2 regions of the Sulfitobacter sp. SK025 genome follow, and region 1 is predicted to be linked to the other one. Evidence: riboswitches for the same ligand, from Rfam matches in the RefSeq annotation. Region 1 holds a riboswitch; the other holds the start of a gene.
The links. A riboswitch is a leader RNA that binds a small molecule or an ion and turns the genes downstream of it on or off. The one in region 1 is predicted to bind cobalamin.
Positions count from the first base shown of each region.

Region 2: another riboswitch for cobalamin. It lies ahead of C1J04_RS14745 (DUF1636 family protein); the one in region 1 lies ahead of C1J04_RS07355 (ABC transporter substrate-binding protein).

Region 1 is NZ_CP025808.1:1,520,675-1,528,368, forward strand. Features, by position in the region: gene C1J04_RS07340 (catalase) at 1-1,288, opposite strand, end outside; gene C1J04_RS07345 (ABC transporter ATP-binding protein) at 1,393-2,160, opposite strand; gene C1J04_RS07350 (FecCD family ABC transporter permease) at 2,157-3,209, opposite strand; gene C1J04_RS07355 (ABC transporter substrate-binding protein) at 3,206-4,222, opposite strand; cobalamin riboswitch at 4,367-4,565, opposite strand; tRNA gene C1J04_RS07360 (tRNA-Glu) at 4,688-4,762, opposite strand; gene C1J04_RS07365 (SDR family oxidoreductase) at 4,947-5,894, opposite strand; gene C1J04_RS07370 (AraC family transcriptional regulator) at 6,062-6,958, shown strand; gene C1J04_RS07375 (zinc-binding dehydrogenase) at 7,014-7,208, opposite strand; tRNA gene C1J04_RS07380 (tRNA-Glu) at 7,600-7,674, opposite strand.
Region 2 is NZ_CP025808.1:2,998,454-3,006,147, reverse strand. Features, by position in the region: gene cobN (cobaltochelatase subunit CobN) at 1-2,538, opposite strand, end outside; gene cobW (cobalamin biosynthesis protein CobW) at 2,545-3,579, opposite strand; gene C1J04_RS14745 (DUF1636 family protein) at 3,576-3,956, opposite strand; cobalamin riboswitch at 4,051-4,268, opposite strand; gene C1J04_RS14740 (cobyric acid synthase) at 4,435-5,895, shown strand; gene C1J04_RS14735 (biotin transporter BioY) at 5,991-6,536, shown strand; gene C1J04_RS14730 (mannose-1-phosphate guanylyltransferase/mannose-6-phosphate isomerase) at 6,612-7,694, opposite strand, start outside.

The DNA of each region.
Region 1 (7,694 bases):
TGCCGGCCTGGCTCCAATCATCGTCATCGGGGCGCAGGGTATAGGCCTGACGTACCATGTCGCCATCGGAATACCACAGGCCCGCTTCATGCTGATGCGGCTGCGCAGAGGGCCCACCGTAGGAGTTGGGCGCATATACCGGATCAGACACATTTTCAGTCCGGCCCGCCCCGTCTTTCGAATAACTATGGGTGGGCGAGACAGGTTTGTTGACCGGAATCTGCTTGTAGTTCACACCCAGCCGCGCGCGGTGCGCGTCCGCGTAGGAAAAGCCCCGTGCCAACAGCATCTTGTCTGGCGACAGACCCACGCCCGGCACCATATTGTTCGGCTCGAACGCGGCCTGTTCGATCTCTGTATGGAAATCGGTAGGGTTGCGGTTCAGGGTCAGCTTGCCGACCTCGATCAGCGGGTAGTCCTCGTGCGGCCAGACCTTGGTCAGATCAAACGGGTTGATGCGATAGGTCTTGGCATCCTCGTAAGGCATGATCTGCCACTTGAGCGTCCAGCTGGGGTGGTTCCCGTCGCGGATGTTGTTGAACAGATCGGCGCGGTGGTAATCGCCGTTGGTCCCCGCCAGCTTGTCGGCTTCGTCCTGGCTAAGGTAGGCATTGCCGTCGCCCTGATCGGTGTGGAAGTGGAACTTGACCCAGAATTTTTCGCCCTCGGCATTGACCAGCGAATATGTGTGGCTGGAGTAGCCGTTCATCTCGCGCCAGTTTTTCGGAATGCCGCGGTCGCCCATAAGATAGGTCACCTGATGTGCGCTTTCGGGCGAGAGCGTCCAGAAGTCCCACTGCATATCGTGGTCGCGCATGTTGTTATCCGCACGGCGTTTCTGGCTGCGGATGAACTGCTGGAACTTGATCGGATCGCGGACAAAGAAGATCGGGGTGTTGTTGCCGACCATGTCAAAGATGCCTTCGTCGGTGTACATCTTGACCGAGAAGCCGCGCGGGTCGCGCCATGTATCGGGGCTGCCGCGTTCGCCTGCCACGGTTGAAAACCGCATCACCACATCGCATTTCGCGCCGGGCTGGAAGATATTCGCCATCGTGTATTTCGACACGTCTTGCGTCGTCTCGAAGGTGCCAAATGCGCCCGAGCCTTTGGCGTGGGGCTGGCGCTCTGGAATACGTTCACGGTTAAAATTCGCCATCTGTTCAAGCAGATAGTGGTCATTCAACACGATCGGGCCATCGGGGCCTACGGTCAGCGAATGTTCATCGCTTTGAACGCGAATGCCGGCGTCTGTGGTTGTGGGAGGGGTTTGCTTCTTGTCGGTCATCTGTAGCTACTCCTTCAGGGTCCACAGGCAAAACCTGTAGCGTGACGGATGGTTCCCGTCCAAATGCGTAAGGAGTTGGATAGAGCTGTGGCCGCCTGGCGCGCTTAGTGGGTCGCCGTGTGAAAGCGGATCACCTGCGCGTTATCCGCCGGATCGACAAGGAAATGCCCGCAGACGCCAAAGACCTCGCGCAGGAGGGTTTCGGTCATGATCTCGGAGGGGGTGCCAATGGCGCGCAGCTTGCCATCTTGCAAGACGCAGATCCGGTCGCAGAGCGTGGCTTGGTTCAGGTCATGCAGGGCGATGATCGCCGTTGTCGGCAAGCGCTGGATCAGATCAAGGATCGACAGCTGGTGGCGGATATCCAGATGGTTTGTCGGCTCGTCCAGCAGCAGCACTTGCGGCCTTTGGGCCAGTGCACGGGCGATATGAACGCGCTGTTGTTCACCGCCCGACAGCGTATGCCAGTGGCGGTCGCCAAAGCCCGACAGATCCACATCCGCCAGCGCCTGCGTGACGATGGCGTCGTCCCCTGCGCTCCACCCGCGCAGGGCGGACAACCACGGGGTGCGGCCCAGTTCAACGGCATGGCGCACGGTGATGCGATCTGCGGTATCGGCGTGTTGTTCGACCAGGGCCAGCCGCTGTGCAATGTCGCGCTGGCGCATCTTTGCCAGCGGTGCGCCGTCCAGCTCGACCCGCCCGCGCGAGGGTTTCTGAATACCGGCAAGCATATGAAGCAACGTGGATTTGCCGGACCCGTTCGGCCCGATCAGCCCCAGCTTTTCGCCCGGCCGCAAGGACAGGGACACATCGTTGACAATGGCGCGGTTGCGCACCCGCCAGCCCAGTTCGTGACAGGACAGAATCATGGCGACGTCCTTTTGCCAATCAGGATCAGTGCAAAGACAGGCGCGCCGACCAAAGCGGTCACCACGCCGATGGGCAGCACCTGGCCCGGTACAATCACCCGCGAAATCACATCGGCAAAGACCAGAAACACCGCCCCCGCCAGTGCGGAAGCAGGCACGAGGATCGCATGACGATGCCCCACGACGATGCGCATGGCATGGGGGATCACCAGCCCGACAAAGCCGATCGCACCCACCACCGAGACCATTACCGCCGTGACCAGCGCCGCCGTGCCGATCAGCAGCAGTTGCACGCGGCGCACCGGAATGCCCAAGGACGCGGCGCTGTCGCTGCCGAAGGTAAAGGCATCCAGCGCGCGGGCGTGCCACAGACAGGCCAGCAGACCGATCATCGCCGCGGGTAGGGCGCTTAGTACATCGGGCCAGCGCACGCCCGACATATTCCCCAAAAGCCAGAACATGATGGCACGGGCCTGTTCGGCATTGGCCGATTTCGTGATCATCAGCGCGGTCAGGGCGTTGAACATCTGGCTGCCCGCAATACCGGCCAGCACGATCACGCCCGCGGCCCGCAGGCCCACACCGCCCCCCGCCGCCTGCGCCAGCAAGGCGACAAAGGCAAAGGCCACCAGCGCCCCGCTGAACGCACCGATAGACAGCGAAATGGCACCACCCCCCAGCCCGAGGATGGTTACCGCAACAGCGCCTGTGGACGCCCCCGCAGAGATGCCCAGCAGATAGGGATCCGCCAGCGCATTGCGCAGCAGTGCCTGCAACACGACGCCCGACAGCGCCAGACCGGCACCACAGCACATCGCCACCACGGCCCGCGCCATGCGGTAGTTCCACACGATGCCTTCGTCAATTTTGTCGACCGCATAGCCCGCGTTCAGCGCCTTGTTGGCCAGCACCTTCAGCACCACCAGCGGCGGGATAGAGACCTCGCCGATGGCCGCACCAAACAGCAGTGCGGCCAACAGCACGGGCGGGATAATCACCCACCAGTGCCACTGCGGCCTGCGCGTCACAGAGCGGTCGATTGCGGTCATTCGGCCAGATCGAAACCGGACAGCGCGTCAGCCATCGTTTCCAGCGCATAGATCGCACGCACGGTCGGGTCCATCGCATGGGCGTCCATCGTGATGATGCGGCCCTCTTTCACCGCGGTCATCTCGCGGGCGACGGGGTCGTTCATCAGGAAGGCGCGCTTTTTCTCGATGTCATCCGCGGGGAAGCGGCGGCGGTCCATTTTGGCAAGCACGATGAACGTCGGGTCGGACTTCGCCAGAGTCTCCCAGCCGACCAGCGGCCATTCCTCGGCCGAGGTCACGACGTTTTCGACGCCAAGCTTGTCCATCATATAGGCGGGCACACCCTGTTGACCTGCGACATAAGGGTCCGCCGCCATCTCGGACGACGAGAACCAGAACAGCGCCGAGGTGCCTTGGGGCAGGTTCAGCGATTTGGCTTTCTCGACCGCCTTTGCCTCGCGCGATTGCAGGTCTGCCAGCAGCGTGGCACCGGCGTCTTGCGCGTTGTAGATCAGGGCGAGCTCTTCGATGCTGGTATACAGCTGCTGGGTCGTGAACAGTTCGGATCGCGTGCCGTCCGCGCCGACAGAGTTATCCTTGGCCGCGCAATCGGTGGGCATCACATAGGTCGGCACGCCCACCTCGTGAAAGCTGTCGCGGGTGCCGACCATACCTTCGGGGCCGACGTGCCATTCATACATCACGGTGACCAGATCGGGGCGTTTGCCCAACACGCTTTCAAAGCTGGGGTCGTTGTCCGCCAGCCGTTCAATCGCATCGTTTGTCTCTTTGAACTCTGGCAAAACGGGGCTGAACCAGACAGAGGTTCCCGCGATCCGGTCCTGCTGGCCCAGCAGATACAGGATCTCTGTCGTGGATTGCCCGATGGTGACGGTGGTCTGGGGTGCCGCGTCAAAGCTGAGCGTATGGCCGCAGTTGTCGATGGTCAGCGGATAGTCTGTCTCTGCGCCAAGCGCGGTGCTGCCTGCAAGGCTCGCAATCAGGGTCAGGCTGGAAAAAAATGGTTTCATATCAAGGGCTCCGGTTGGTCCGATGCCGGGGTCTTTGAATAGAAAGAGAAGGGGCCAGCCAAACGGCGCGCGGGCGCATTTTGGTCTGCGCTTGTGGTAAGATCCGGTCCCATCATCATCCTCTCCCGAGCAACCCCGCCCGGTGTTTCAGGTTCAGTGTCGGCAGGTCTCCTGACTGACGGATCGCGGCTGTCCCCGCCTTCCCGGACCTTTAGGCCCAGTGGCATGATGGAGGTAGCTCACCGTCTACAGTTGCGGGGGCAGTTCCGGTTCATCCACAGCAAAGCGCGGATGGCGAATTCCCTATTATTTCCCGAAGGAAACCGACCCGGTTTCGATGACAGTTGTCCGCCCACCCGTCAAGTTGCGTTTTTGCGGTCGTCATCGCGTGACAAAGGCAAATAACGCAGGCCACGGTTCCGCAGAACGGGCGAGAGGCAAATAACAAACGGATGGAAAACCAAGTGGCAGCCCGTAGGGGAGTCGAACCCCTCTTTTCAGGTTGAAAACCTGACGTCCTAACCGATAGACGAACGGGCCACTTAACTTGTGAGCGCTTCTTTAGGCAAAGCCATCGGCGGGCGCAAGTGTAAGCCGCATGAGAAAGCGGGGAAATACGGCAAAAAAATCACAGATTTTAATGCCGTATTCCAAGGGGCGTATGGCGAGAGGGGATCGCCGTGTGAAACGCGCGCCGCGCTCGGGATGCGGGCGCGCGTTTCCCTTAGGTTTCCCAGTGAAAACCCGTCGCTTTTTCGGAGACGGTCCAGAGTTTCTCCATCACGGGTTTGTCGTAGGCATGGGGGTTCAGCGTGCCTTTGCCAACGGGCCCTCCGGTTTGCAGCCATCCGGTCGGGCCATAAAGCGCGCGCTGCGCCAACCCGTCTTCGGTCGCGCACATGACCTCGGGATACGCGCCTTTTTCGGCGGATTGCACCATTGGCGTCTTGCTCATCATCCACCAGGTGACCCGTGTGAAAAGCCCGCCGCTTGTGCTGATCAGCGAGGTCGCCGACGCGCCGGGGTGGCAGACGTATACCTCAACGCGACTGTCGGTCGCTTTCAGCCGGTCCTGAAGCTCATAGGCAAACATCATCTGCGCCAGCTTGCTTTGGCTGTAGACCGCGTTGGCGCTATAGTTCTTGTCCCAGTTCATGTCGTCGAACTGGATCGTCTTGATCCCCATGTTGTACCCGAGGCTGGACACCACGACGATCCGGCCCGCGCTTTCCTGAATGCGATCAAACAGCATCCCGCACAGCAGGAAGTGTCCGTAGTGGTTGGTGCCAAGCTGGCTTTCGAACCCGTCAACGGTCAGTTGCTGTGTTGGCACCTGCGCGATGGCAGCGTTGCAGATCAGCGCGTCAATCCGGGGAACGGTGCTTTGCACCTCTTCAGCCGCGGCGCGCACGCTGGCCAGATCAGACAGGTCCATTCGCACAAAGCTCACCTCGGCGTTGGGACCGAAGGCGTCCTTGAGCGTTTTGACCGCGGCGAGGGACTTGTCGGCGTTGCGGTTCAGCATGACGACTTTTGCCCCCTTGGACAGCAGGATGCGCGTGGCCTGAAAGCCCGCACCGGCCGTCGTGCCGGTGATGAGATATGTTTTCCCCTTGAGCGATCCAAGGCGATCAGGTGTCCAGCCTTTGGGTCCGAAAGTCGTGTCCTTCATCGTCATGTTCCTTTTCGATGTCAGCGCGGCAGCGATGCGCGCTGTGTTTGATGTTGAAGGGTAAATAGCTCTCGGTTGGCTCTCAAAACAGGCGAGATCGTCGCGAATACTTGCCTGATTGTATCACGCGCTTGCGAAAGGCGGATGTGACGCAGTAGATTGCGCTCATGAGCAAAGACCAGATCAGACAGCTAATTCAGAACAACGCGACCCAAGAGGGGCTGACGGGAACCGGCATTGACGGGGTGCGCCTGTTTCGGGCCACGCAGGCGATTCCTTGCGTGCCGGCGGTCTATGAACCCAGCGTTATTGCTATCGTCAGCGGGGCGAAAGAGGCCGTGCTGGACGGGCACAGGTACATCTATGACGACAGCCGATATATGTGCTGCCCGATGTCGATGCCGGTGAAGGCCGGCACGCCGACCGCCTCTGCCGAAAGCCCGCTCTACGGGGCTATCATTTCGCTCGATAAGCGGATGATGACAGAACTGTCGATGGAGATGGAAAATACCGGCAATGTGATTCCCGAGGTCAAAGGCGGTTTGCGCGCGCAGGGGATCAGGCTGGCCGCTTGGGATGATGCCTTTGCCGACGCGCTGCTGCGTTTGCTGCAATTGGGTGGCAATCCGGCGGATACGGCGATCCTTGGCGAGGCACGGCTGCGCGAGCTTTACTACGCGATCCTGAAGGGGGAGGCAGGGCGCTTTGCCAGACAGGCCTTCGGGGCGGGCAATGCGATTGCACGGTCGATCGCGCATGTATCCTCTCACCTGGACGCGCCGATCTCTATCGATGATATGGCGTCCCGCGCCGGGATGAGCCGCGCCGCCTTTCACCGTAAGTTCAAGCAGGTGACGACGATGGCCCCGATCCAGTTTGTCAAATCCATGCGGCTCAACAATGCGGCGATGAAGATCGCAGGCGGCATGTCGGTGAACGAGGCTGCGGTCGACGTGGGATATGTCAGCCCGTCGCAATTCAGTCGCGAATTCAGGCGGATGTACGGGCAATCACCGCGCCAATGGGGGGATGCCCAGCAGTTTCCGGTTGAAATGGGCCAATAAGGGGCTGCCAGCGCCTGTGCGTTGGCAGCTCCTTTGCACAAGTCTGGTGGTATGATCAGACGTCTACAACCACCTTGCCGATGGCCTGCCCGCTGGTCAGGCGGTCATAGGCCCCGCCCACCGTATCGAGGTCGAATCTCTGGTCATCAAGCAAGGGCTTGAGCGCCCCTGCGTCCACAAACTCTGCCAGTTTGGTCAGGATCTCCTCGTGCTTTTCACGGCCTTGGTTGGCAAGCATTGGAAGCAGCATAAAGATGATATGCAGCGACAGCCCTTTGAAGTGCGCAGGGGACAGGCCGATTTCCAGCAGCCCAAAGGTCGACGCGATATGGGCGTTCAGGGCGGCGGCCTCGAACGTCGCGTTGCCACCCTAGGCGGTAAGGGTCATGGCTTTCATGGTGGTCATCCTCGGGTGTGTCTGATGCCCACCTAAAGACTGCCGTGATTCATGTAATTGACCTGATCTTGAGCTCAGTTTTCTGATTATGGATGTAATAGGCGAAACGCAAACCGCCGTCAGAGACATCAGAGCTTAGCCTTCCAGCCCGCCGCGCGAGATCGAACAGCGCAGAAACAGCGGCAAACACATCTCGCCCGGGCTCATGGGGTATTGTCTTCATAATGTCGGGTAAAGGTACAAGTGGCAGCCCGTAGGGGAGTCGAACCCCTCTTTTCAGGTTGAAAACCTGACGTCCTAACCGATAGACGAACGGGCCACTTAGCTTGTGAGCGCTTC
Region 2 (7,694 bases), 1.5 Mb from region 1:
CGTTTCGGGACGCTCGGCCAGCTTGGCAATTGCCGTCTCGAACAGCTGCGCCAGACCGGGGAACATATCGCGGAACAGGCCGGATACCCGCAGGGTCACGTCAATGCGCGGACGGTTCAACAGCGCAAGCGGCAGAATGTCGAACCCGCTCACACGGTCGCTGCCGTCATCCCAGCGGGGGGACAGACCCGCCAGATGCAACGCCATGGCAAACTCCTCGCCCGCCGTGCGGATGGTGGCAGAGCCCCACATGTCCATGACCAACCCCTTGGGCCAGTCGCCGTGATCCTGCAAATGCTTGCGCAGCAGTTCCTCGGCCAGCTTCACCCCTTGGGTATAGGCCGCGCGCGAGGGCACAGCCCGTGGATCGGTGGTAAACAGGTTGCGCCCCGTGGGCCGCACATCGCTGCGCCCGCGATAGGGGGACCCCGACGGGCCGGGGGGCACAAACCGCGCAGACAGCGCCGCGATCAGCCCGTCGATCTCGCCCGCCCCATGATCGCCCGCGCCAAAGACATGCAGCCCGTCACCGTATTGCGTTTCCTTGATGTCGCAAACAAAGCGGTCGATGCGGGTCAGCGCCTCTGCCGCGCTGGCGCTGGCATCAAGGCCGAGGTCCTGCTCAACCCCGCGGCCCTGCGCCTCGGCCCGGATGTCGGCGATCAGCCGGTCGCGCCGCGCCGGGTCCAGCCCGTCCGCGGTCGAGTATTCATCCAGCAGCCGTTCCAACCGTCCGAATGCATCGGGCAGTTTCGATGTTACCAAAGGGGGCGGCATATGGCCCACGGTCACGGCCCCGATACGGCGTTTGGCCTGCGCGGCCTCACCGGGGTCATTGACGATAAAGGGATAGATCACCGGCATCGGGCCGATCAGCGCCTCGGGCCAGCAGGCGTCAGATAGGGCGACGGATTTGCCCGGCAGCCATTCCAGCGTGCCATGGGCCCCGATATGCACCATCGCATCCGCCTGCTGTTGCAGCCACAGATAGAAGGCGACATAGCCCGGGCGCGGCGTGCGGCTCAGGTCGTGATAGTCATCATCCCGTTCGGCCAGCGCCCCGCGTTCGGGTTGCAAGGCGATCAGCAGCTTGCCACTGCGCAGCGCCGGAAAACAGAACGCCCCGTCGTGAAACAGCGGATCATCCTGCGGCGCGCCCCAGCTTTCGGTCAGGTCATCGCGCAACGCCTGTGGCAGCTTTGCAAGCGCGGCCTCATACTCTGCCAGCGGCCAGCGGAGCGTTTCGGTGCCAAGACGGCTGGCAACCGTTTGCGTATCGTTAAAGTCCCCCGCATCCACGTCATAGCCCTGTGCCGCCAGTTGCGCTGTCATCACCCGCAACGAAGCCAGCGCATCCAACCCCAGCGCATGGGCCATGTTCCAATCTTTGCCGGGGTAGGTGGACAGCACCACACCCACAGATTTTGCCGCATTGTCCTGCACGCGTAGTTGGTGCAAACGCAGCACCCGATCGGCGATGAAATCCACGCGGTTCGCATCGGCGCGATGGGCGAAACGGCTGTATTGCAGCGCCTCGTCCCGTTTGCCGGGCTGCTTGAAGCTTACGACTCCTCCGAACAGACGGCCATCCACCTCAGGCAACACGACATGCATCGCCAGATCGGTGGGGGATAACCCGCGCTCTGACCCGGCCCAGTCGCGCCGACGCGCGGTCGATAAGGCGACCTGCACCACGGGGCAATCTGATGCGCCCAGAACAAATGGTTCATCCGGCCCGCGCTGGGCGGAGAAAGCGGTGGCGTTCACGATCACCGCCGGATCAAGCCGGGCGATCTGCTGCGCGATCCACGGCGCGGTGTCCCCCTTGAGGCTGGGCGCGAAGAGCCCCACGGCGTCAAAGCCACGGGCCTCAAGCGCGGTGATCAGCGCATCCACAGGATCGGTATCGGCAGCCGTCAGATAGGACCGGTAGAAGGTCACAATCGCGCGCGGCTTGTCGGAGGGTTCCGGCGCAGGGATCACGCCAGTGTGGGGGCGGTAGAACCCCGCCTCGGGCACGGTCTTGGCCCCTTTGGCCGGCCCCGCGTAAAGCCCTGCGGCCAGCGACAGCTGCGCAAGTGCCGCCTGCGCAGCCACCGCGCCGCCCGTATCGCACAGATGTTGCAAGCGTCTTAACGTCGAATGCGGCAGCGTCGAAAGCGCGTCGAGCCGCGGGTCCGGTTGGCCGTCCGCAGGCAGTACCGCCAGCGCGATCTGCTGTTTGCGCGCCATATCCTGCAAGGTCGCCAGCCCGTAAGGCCAATAGCTTTCGCCCCCGATCAGCCGCACCAATACCGCCTTGGCCCCTGTAAGGGTCTGTTCGGCATAGGTATCGACCGACAACGGATGTTTCAGCGCGACCAGATTGGCCAGCCGCAACGACGGCAAGCCCCCTTCCGCACGATGCCAGCCCGCCGCGAAAGCCCCCAGATCACTGTCCGAAAAGGACAGCACCACCAGATCCGCCGGCGTCTGCCCCAGATCTTGGGGCAGATCGCTTTGGTCCAGTCCGTGGCTTTCGCGAAAGACGACATGCATGGCGGCTTAGCCCTCCAGCACCGCGCGGATCGCGGCTTCGTTCACGTGATCATGTTCCGCGATCACAACCAGCTGGCTGCGGCGCGGCATGTCCCCCCAAGGGCGGTCGAACTGGCTGCGCACGCGCTCGCCCACGGCCTGCACAAGCAGACGCATCGGTTTGTCCTGAACGGCGATATAGCCTTTGACGCGCAGGATTTTCTGCTCGCGCGCCAAGCGCAACACGGCGGCCTCAAGCGTGGCGACATCGGCGACCTCGCCCATGTCGATCACCACGCTTTCAAAGTCGTCATGCTCGTGATCGTCATGCCCGTCGTGGTGGCTGGGGCGCGCGTCGATGTCATCTTCGGCGGCGGCTTCCAGACCCAGCACAACGCGGGGGTCGATCACGCCTTCGGTCATCGGAATGATCGGCAGCTTGCGCGGCGCATGCGCCTCGATCACCTTGCGCGCAGCCTCGACGCCGTCGGGGCCCGCCAGATCGGCCTTGGACAGCAGCACGATGTCGGCGCAGGCGATTTGGTCTTCAAACACCTCGGACAAAGGCGTTTCGTGGTCCAGACTGTCGTCGGCATCGCGCTGCGCGGCCACGGCCTCCAGATCGGGGGCGAACTGCCCGCTGACCACGGCTTCGGCATCGGCCAGGGTGATCACGCCGTCCACGGTGATGCGCGACCGGATCGCTGGCCAGTCAAACGCCTTGAGCAAGGGTTTCGGCAGCGCCAGCCCCGACGTCTCGATCAGGATGTGATCAGGCGTTTCAGGCAGGGCCATTAGCGCTTCGATGGTGGGGATAAAGTCATCGGCCACGGTGCAGCAGATACAGCCGTTCGCCAGCTCGACGATGTTCTCGGCGGGGCAATTGTCAATCGCGCAGGATTTCAGGATGTCGCCATCCACACCGGCGGTGCCGAATTCATTGACCAGCACGGCCAGACGCTTGGAGCCCGCGTTCTCCATCAGGTGACGGATAAAGGTGGTTTTGCCAGCGCCCAGAAAGCCGGTGATCACGGTAACGGGGATTTTGGTAAGGTTGGTCATTCGGTAGGCTCCTGTGGGGGAATGCGGGCGATGGATTGTTTGCGGAAGACCACGGGGCGTTCGCGCCAGGGCACCACGCCATCAGAGGTCTGGGCATAGGCAGAGACGCCCTTCACGATATCGGACAAATGCGCGTCAGTGTCGAGATCGCCATACACATAAGTCCAGCGCGACGGCCCACCCGACAGGACCATCGAACAGCCCCGCGAACAGGCCGACAGACATTCGGCTCCGCGCAGCTGCACACCGTCGGGCAGATGCCCCGACAGCGCGTCAAACAGCTGTTGCCCGGGGCGCGGCGCGTCCTCGGCGGTGATCTGACCTGCGCGACAGGTGGTGCAGATGGTGACGGTGACCGGTTGATCCGTGGTGGTCATATCTTGCCTCATACGTCGATGGGCCAAGGGGGATCGCCAGCAGCGAACGACATGCGAACAGCGTTCTAGGCCAGTCGCGAAACACCCCGTTCGCCCGTTACAAACTATGCTGGCAGGTCTCCCGGCTTGCGGATCTAAGGCAGCTTGCCTTGCGAACCTTCACCTTCCCAGCCTAGGGGCCAGTGGTTGAAAGCTCTCTCCGGTCACGGTCGCGGGGGCGGCTGCGCTTGGCGCTGACCCAAGGTTGGATCAATGCGTATCGCGTTCCCTCTTCGCCTGTCTGGGACAGGAACCAACATACGCCCTGCATTGGTCATTTGCCCGCCCCTGTCAAGCTGCGCCTGTCATAACGCAGGGGCCAAATCCGCTTTGCGCGGATTTTCCCGCGGGCGGCCAAAGCGCAGGGCTGCCCGCGGATGCTTGACGGGATCACCGCAGGCTGACACCAAGGGCTGCACAAAAAACACGAGGTCCCGCCATGCCCACCCGCGCCATCATGATCCAGGGCACCGGATCGAATGTGGGGAAATCGATGCTGGTGGCGGGCCTGTGCCGCGCGGCCACGCGTCGGGGGCTTTCCGTCGCGCCGTTCAAGCCGCAGAACATGTCGAACAACGCCGCCGTCACCGAGGACGGCGGAGAGATCGGCCGCGCCCAAGCTCTGCAAGCGATCGCCTGCGGGCGGCCCCTGTCGGTGCATATGAACCCCATCCTGCTGAAGCCCGAAACCGACAGCGGATCACAGGTGATCGTGCAGGGGCAGCGCCATAGCACCCTGCAAGCGCGTGACTTCAGCAAGGCCCGCGCAGGGCTGATGGCCCCCGTGCTTCAAAGCTTCGGAATCCTCGGGCAAAGCGCCGATCTGATCATCGTCGAAGGCGCCGGCAGCCCGGCAGAGGTGAACCTGCGCCAGAACGACCTTGCCAATATGGGCTTTGCCCGCGCCGCAGGTGTACCCGTTGTCTTGGCCGGAGACATCAACCGTGGCGGCGTCATCGCCCAGATCGTGGGCACCCAAGTGGTGATGGACCCAAAGGACGCGGCGATGATCACCGGTTTTCTGGTCAACAAGTTCCGCGGCGATGTCAGCCTTTTTGACGACGGCTACCGCGAGATTGAACGCCGCACCGGCTGGACGGGGTTCGGCACATTGCCTTGGTTTGCCAACGCACATCTGCTGCCCGCCGAAGACGCGGTGGACCTGTCGCGCGCGCCCTCCGACGGGGGGTTCCACATCGTCTGCCCCATGCTCTCGCGCATCTCGAACTTCGACGACCTCGACCCGCTGGCGGCGGAGGCTTCGGTGCGGCTGACCATGGTCCCCCCCGGCACGCCGCTGCCCGCCGACGCCGATCTGGTGATCCTGCCGGGCACGAAATCCACCCGCGGCGATCTGGCTTTCCTGCGCGCCCAAGGCTGGGACATCGACCTTTATGCTCATGTGCGGCGCGGCGGCGCGGTGCTGGGGATCTGCGGCGGCTACCAGATGCTGGGCCGGTTTATCGAGGATCCGCAGGGCTTCGAGGGGCCCGCGGGCCGCGAAGAGGGGCTGGGCCTGCTGGATGTCGAAACCCGCATGGCCCCGGACAAGACGCTGACCCGCGTCACTGCCGACCATGCCGCCACGGGCACCCAGATCGACGGCTATGAAATCCACATCGGGCAGACGGTGGGGGCCGATTGCGCCACGCCCTTTGCGCATATCAACGGCACCCCCGACGGGGCAGGGTCGCGCGATGGCAAGATCACCGGCACCTATCTGCACGGGCTCTTTACCAACGACAGTTTCCGCAGTGCCTGGTTGGCACAACTGGGGCTGGGGGCAGGGCCGACCTCCTACAGTCAGACCGTGGAAGACACGCTCGACGCGCTGGCCGACCATATGGAAACCCATCTGGACGTGTCCGCCCTGCTGGCCCGTGCCGCACCGGTTGCATAACGCCAGCGCTGACCTTTGGTCACGATCACGACGCTTGCTTAATTTTGTGATCGCGGGGATACATGCCGTCAAATTTACGCAAAGGACCCTTTGTTATGGAACGTAACCTGACCCTCGTTGCGCTGTTCGCTGCCCTGATTGCAGCACTTGCGTTGATCCCGAAATTCTCGCTTGGCTTTGGCGTACCAATCACGGCGCAAAGCTTGGGCATCATGCTTTGCGGGACCGTGCTGGGGGCCAAACGCGGCGCGCTGGCCGTGCTGCTCTTCTTGCTGCTGGTCGCTTTGGGGCTGCCGCTTCTGGCCGGTGGCAACGGTGGGCTGGGTGCCTTCATGCTGCCGTCCTCCGGCTTTTTGATCGGCTTCCCCGTGGCGGCCTTTGTCACCGGCCTGATCGTCGAAAAATGGTACGGGCCCTCGCTGACCATCGTTGCGGCGGTTGCCTCGGTCATCGGCGGGATCGTCGTGCTTTATATCTTCGGGATCATCGGCCTGTCGATCGCGCTGGATAAATCGCTGCTGGAATCCGCCGCGCTGGTGACCGTGTTCATCCCCGGTGACTTGATCAAAGCAGTGCTTGCAGGGTTTATCACCAGCGGTCTGGCCAAAGCGCGCCCCGCCAGCGTCCTGTCGCGCAGCTGATCCGACGCAAAGCCTGAAACAGCGAAAGCGCCCCTGAAGGGGGGCGCTTTTTTCGTTGCCAGGACAGACGAAGCCTTACCCCCGCGCATAGACATCCTCGTAGCGGATAATATCATCCTCGCCAAAATAGCTGCCGGTCTGCACCTCGATCAGCACCATGGGCAGTTTGCCGGGGTTCTCCATCCGGTGCACGGAGCCAAGCGGGATGTAGACCGACTGGTTCTCGCTGATCAGTTTCACGGTGTCGTCCACGGTCACTTTCGCGGTGCCTTCGACCACGATCCAATGTTCCGACCGGTGGTGATGGCTTTGTAGGCTCAGGGCTGCACCGGGGTTTACCACGATGCGTTTCACCTGAAACCGCCCGCCGATCACAAGGCTTTCATACCAGCCCCACGGGCGGTAATCGCGCGGCAGTTGGACCGCTTGACTGGCATCCCGCCTTTTGAGCGCCTCAACCGCTTCCTTCACCCGCTGCGCTTGCGATTTATCCGCCACCAGCACCGCATCGCCCATGGCGACGGCGATGATATTGTCCAAACCGATGCCGACCAGCTGCAATCCGTCGGTTTCGGACCGCAGCAGCGTGCCCGCACAATCAATCGCCGTGGCATTGTCAGAACAGACATTTCCCGCCGCGTCCGGCCCGCTTTCCAGCCAGACCGCATCCCAACCGCCCAAGTCGGACCATCCGGCGGCGAAAGGCATCACCGCGAGGTTATCCGCCTTCTCCATGATCGCATAATCGATAGAGATTTCATCGGCTTGCGCCCAAGCCTCGGGCGCGAGACGGGTCAGCCCCAGATCAGAGGTCGCCCCGTCAAGCGATGCGCGCACCGCGTGCAGCATCTCGGGCGCGTGGGTCTGATAGGCGTCAATAATCGTCTGCGCCGTGAACAGGAAGATCCCGGCATTCCACAGAAAATTCCCCGCCTGCAGCATCCCCTGCGCCTGTGCGCGATCCGGCTTTTCGACAAAGCGCGCAAGGGGTTGCGGGGTATTGGCGCGCGCGTCCGCGCCCTCGGCCAACTCAAGATAGCCATAGCCCGTTTCGGCCCGCGTAGGCGTGATGCCAAAGGTGACCAGATCACCGGCCTGCGCGCGCGGCACCGCGGCTTGCACGGTCTGGGCAAAAGCATCGCCGTCGGGAATCACATG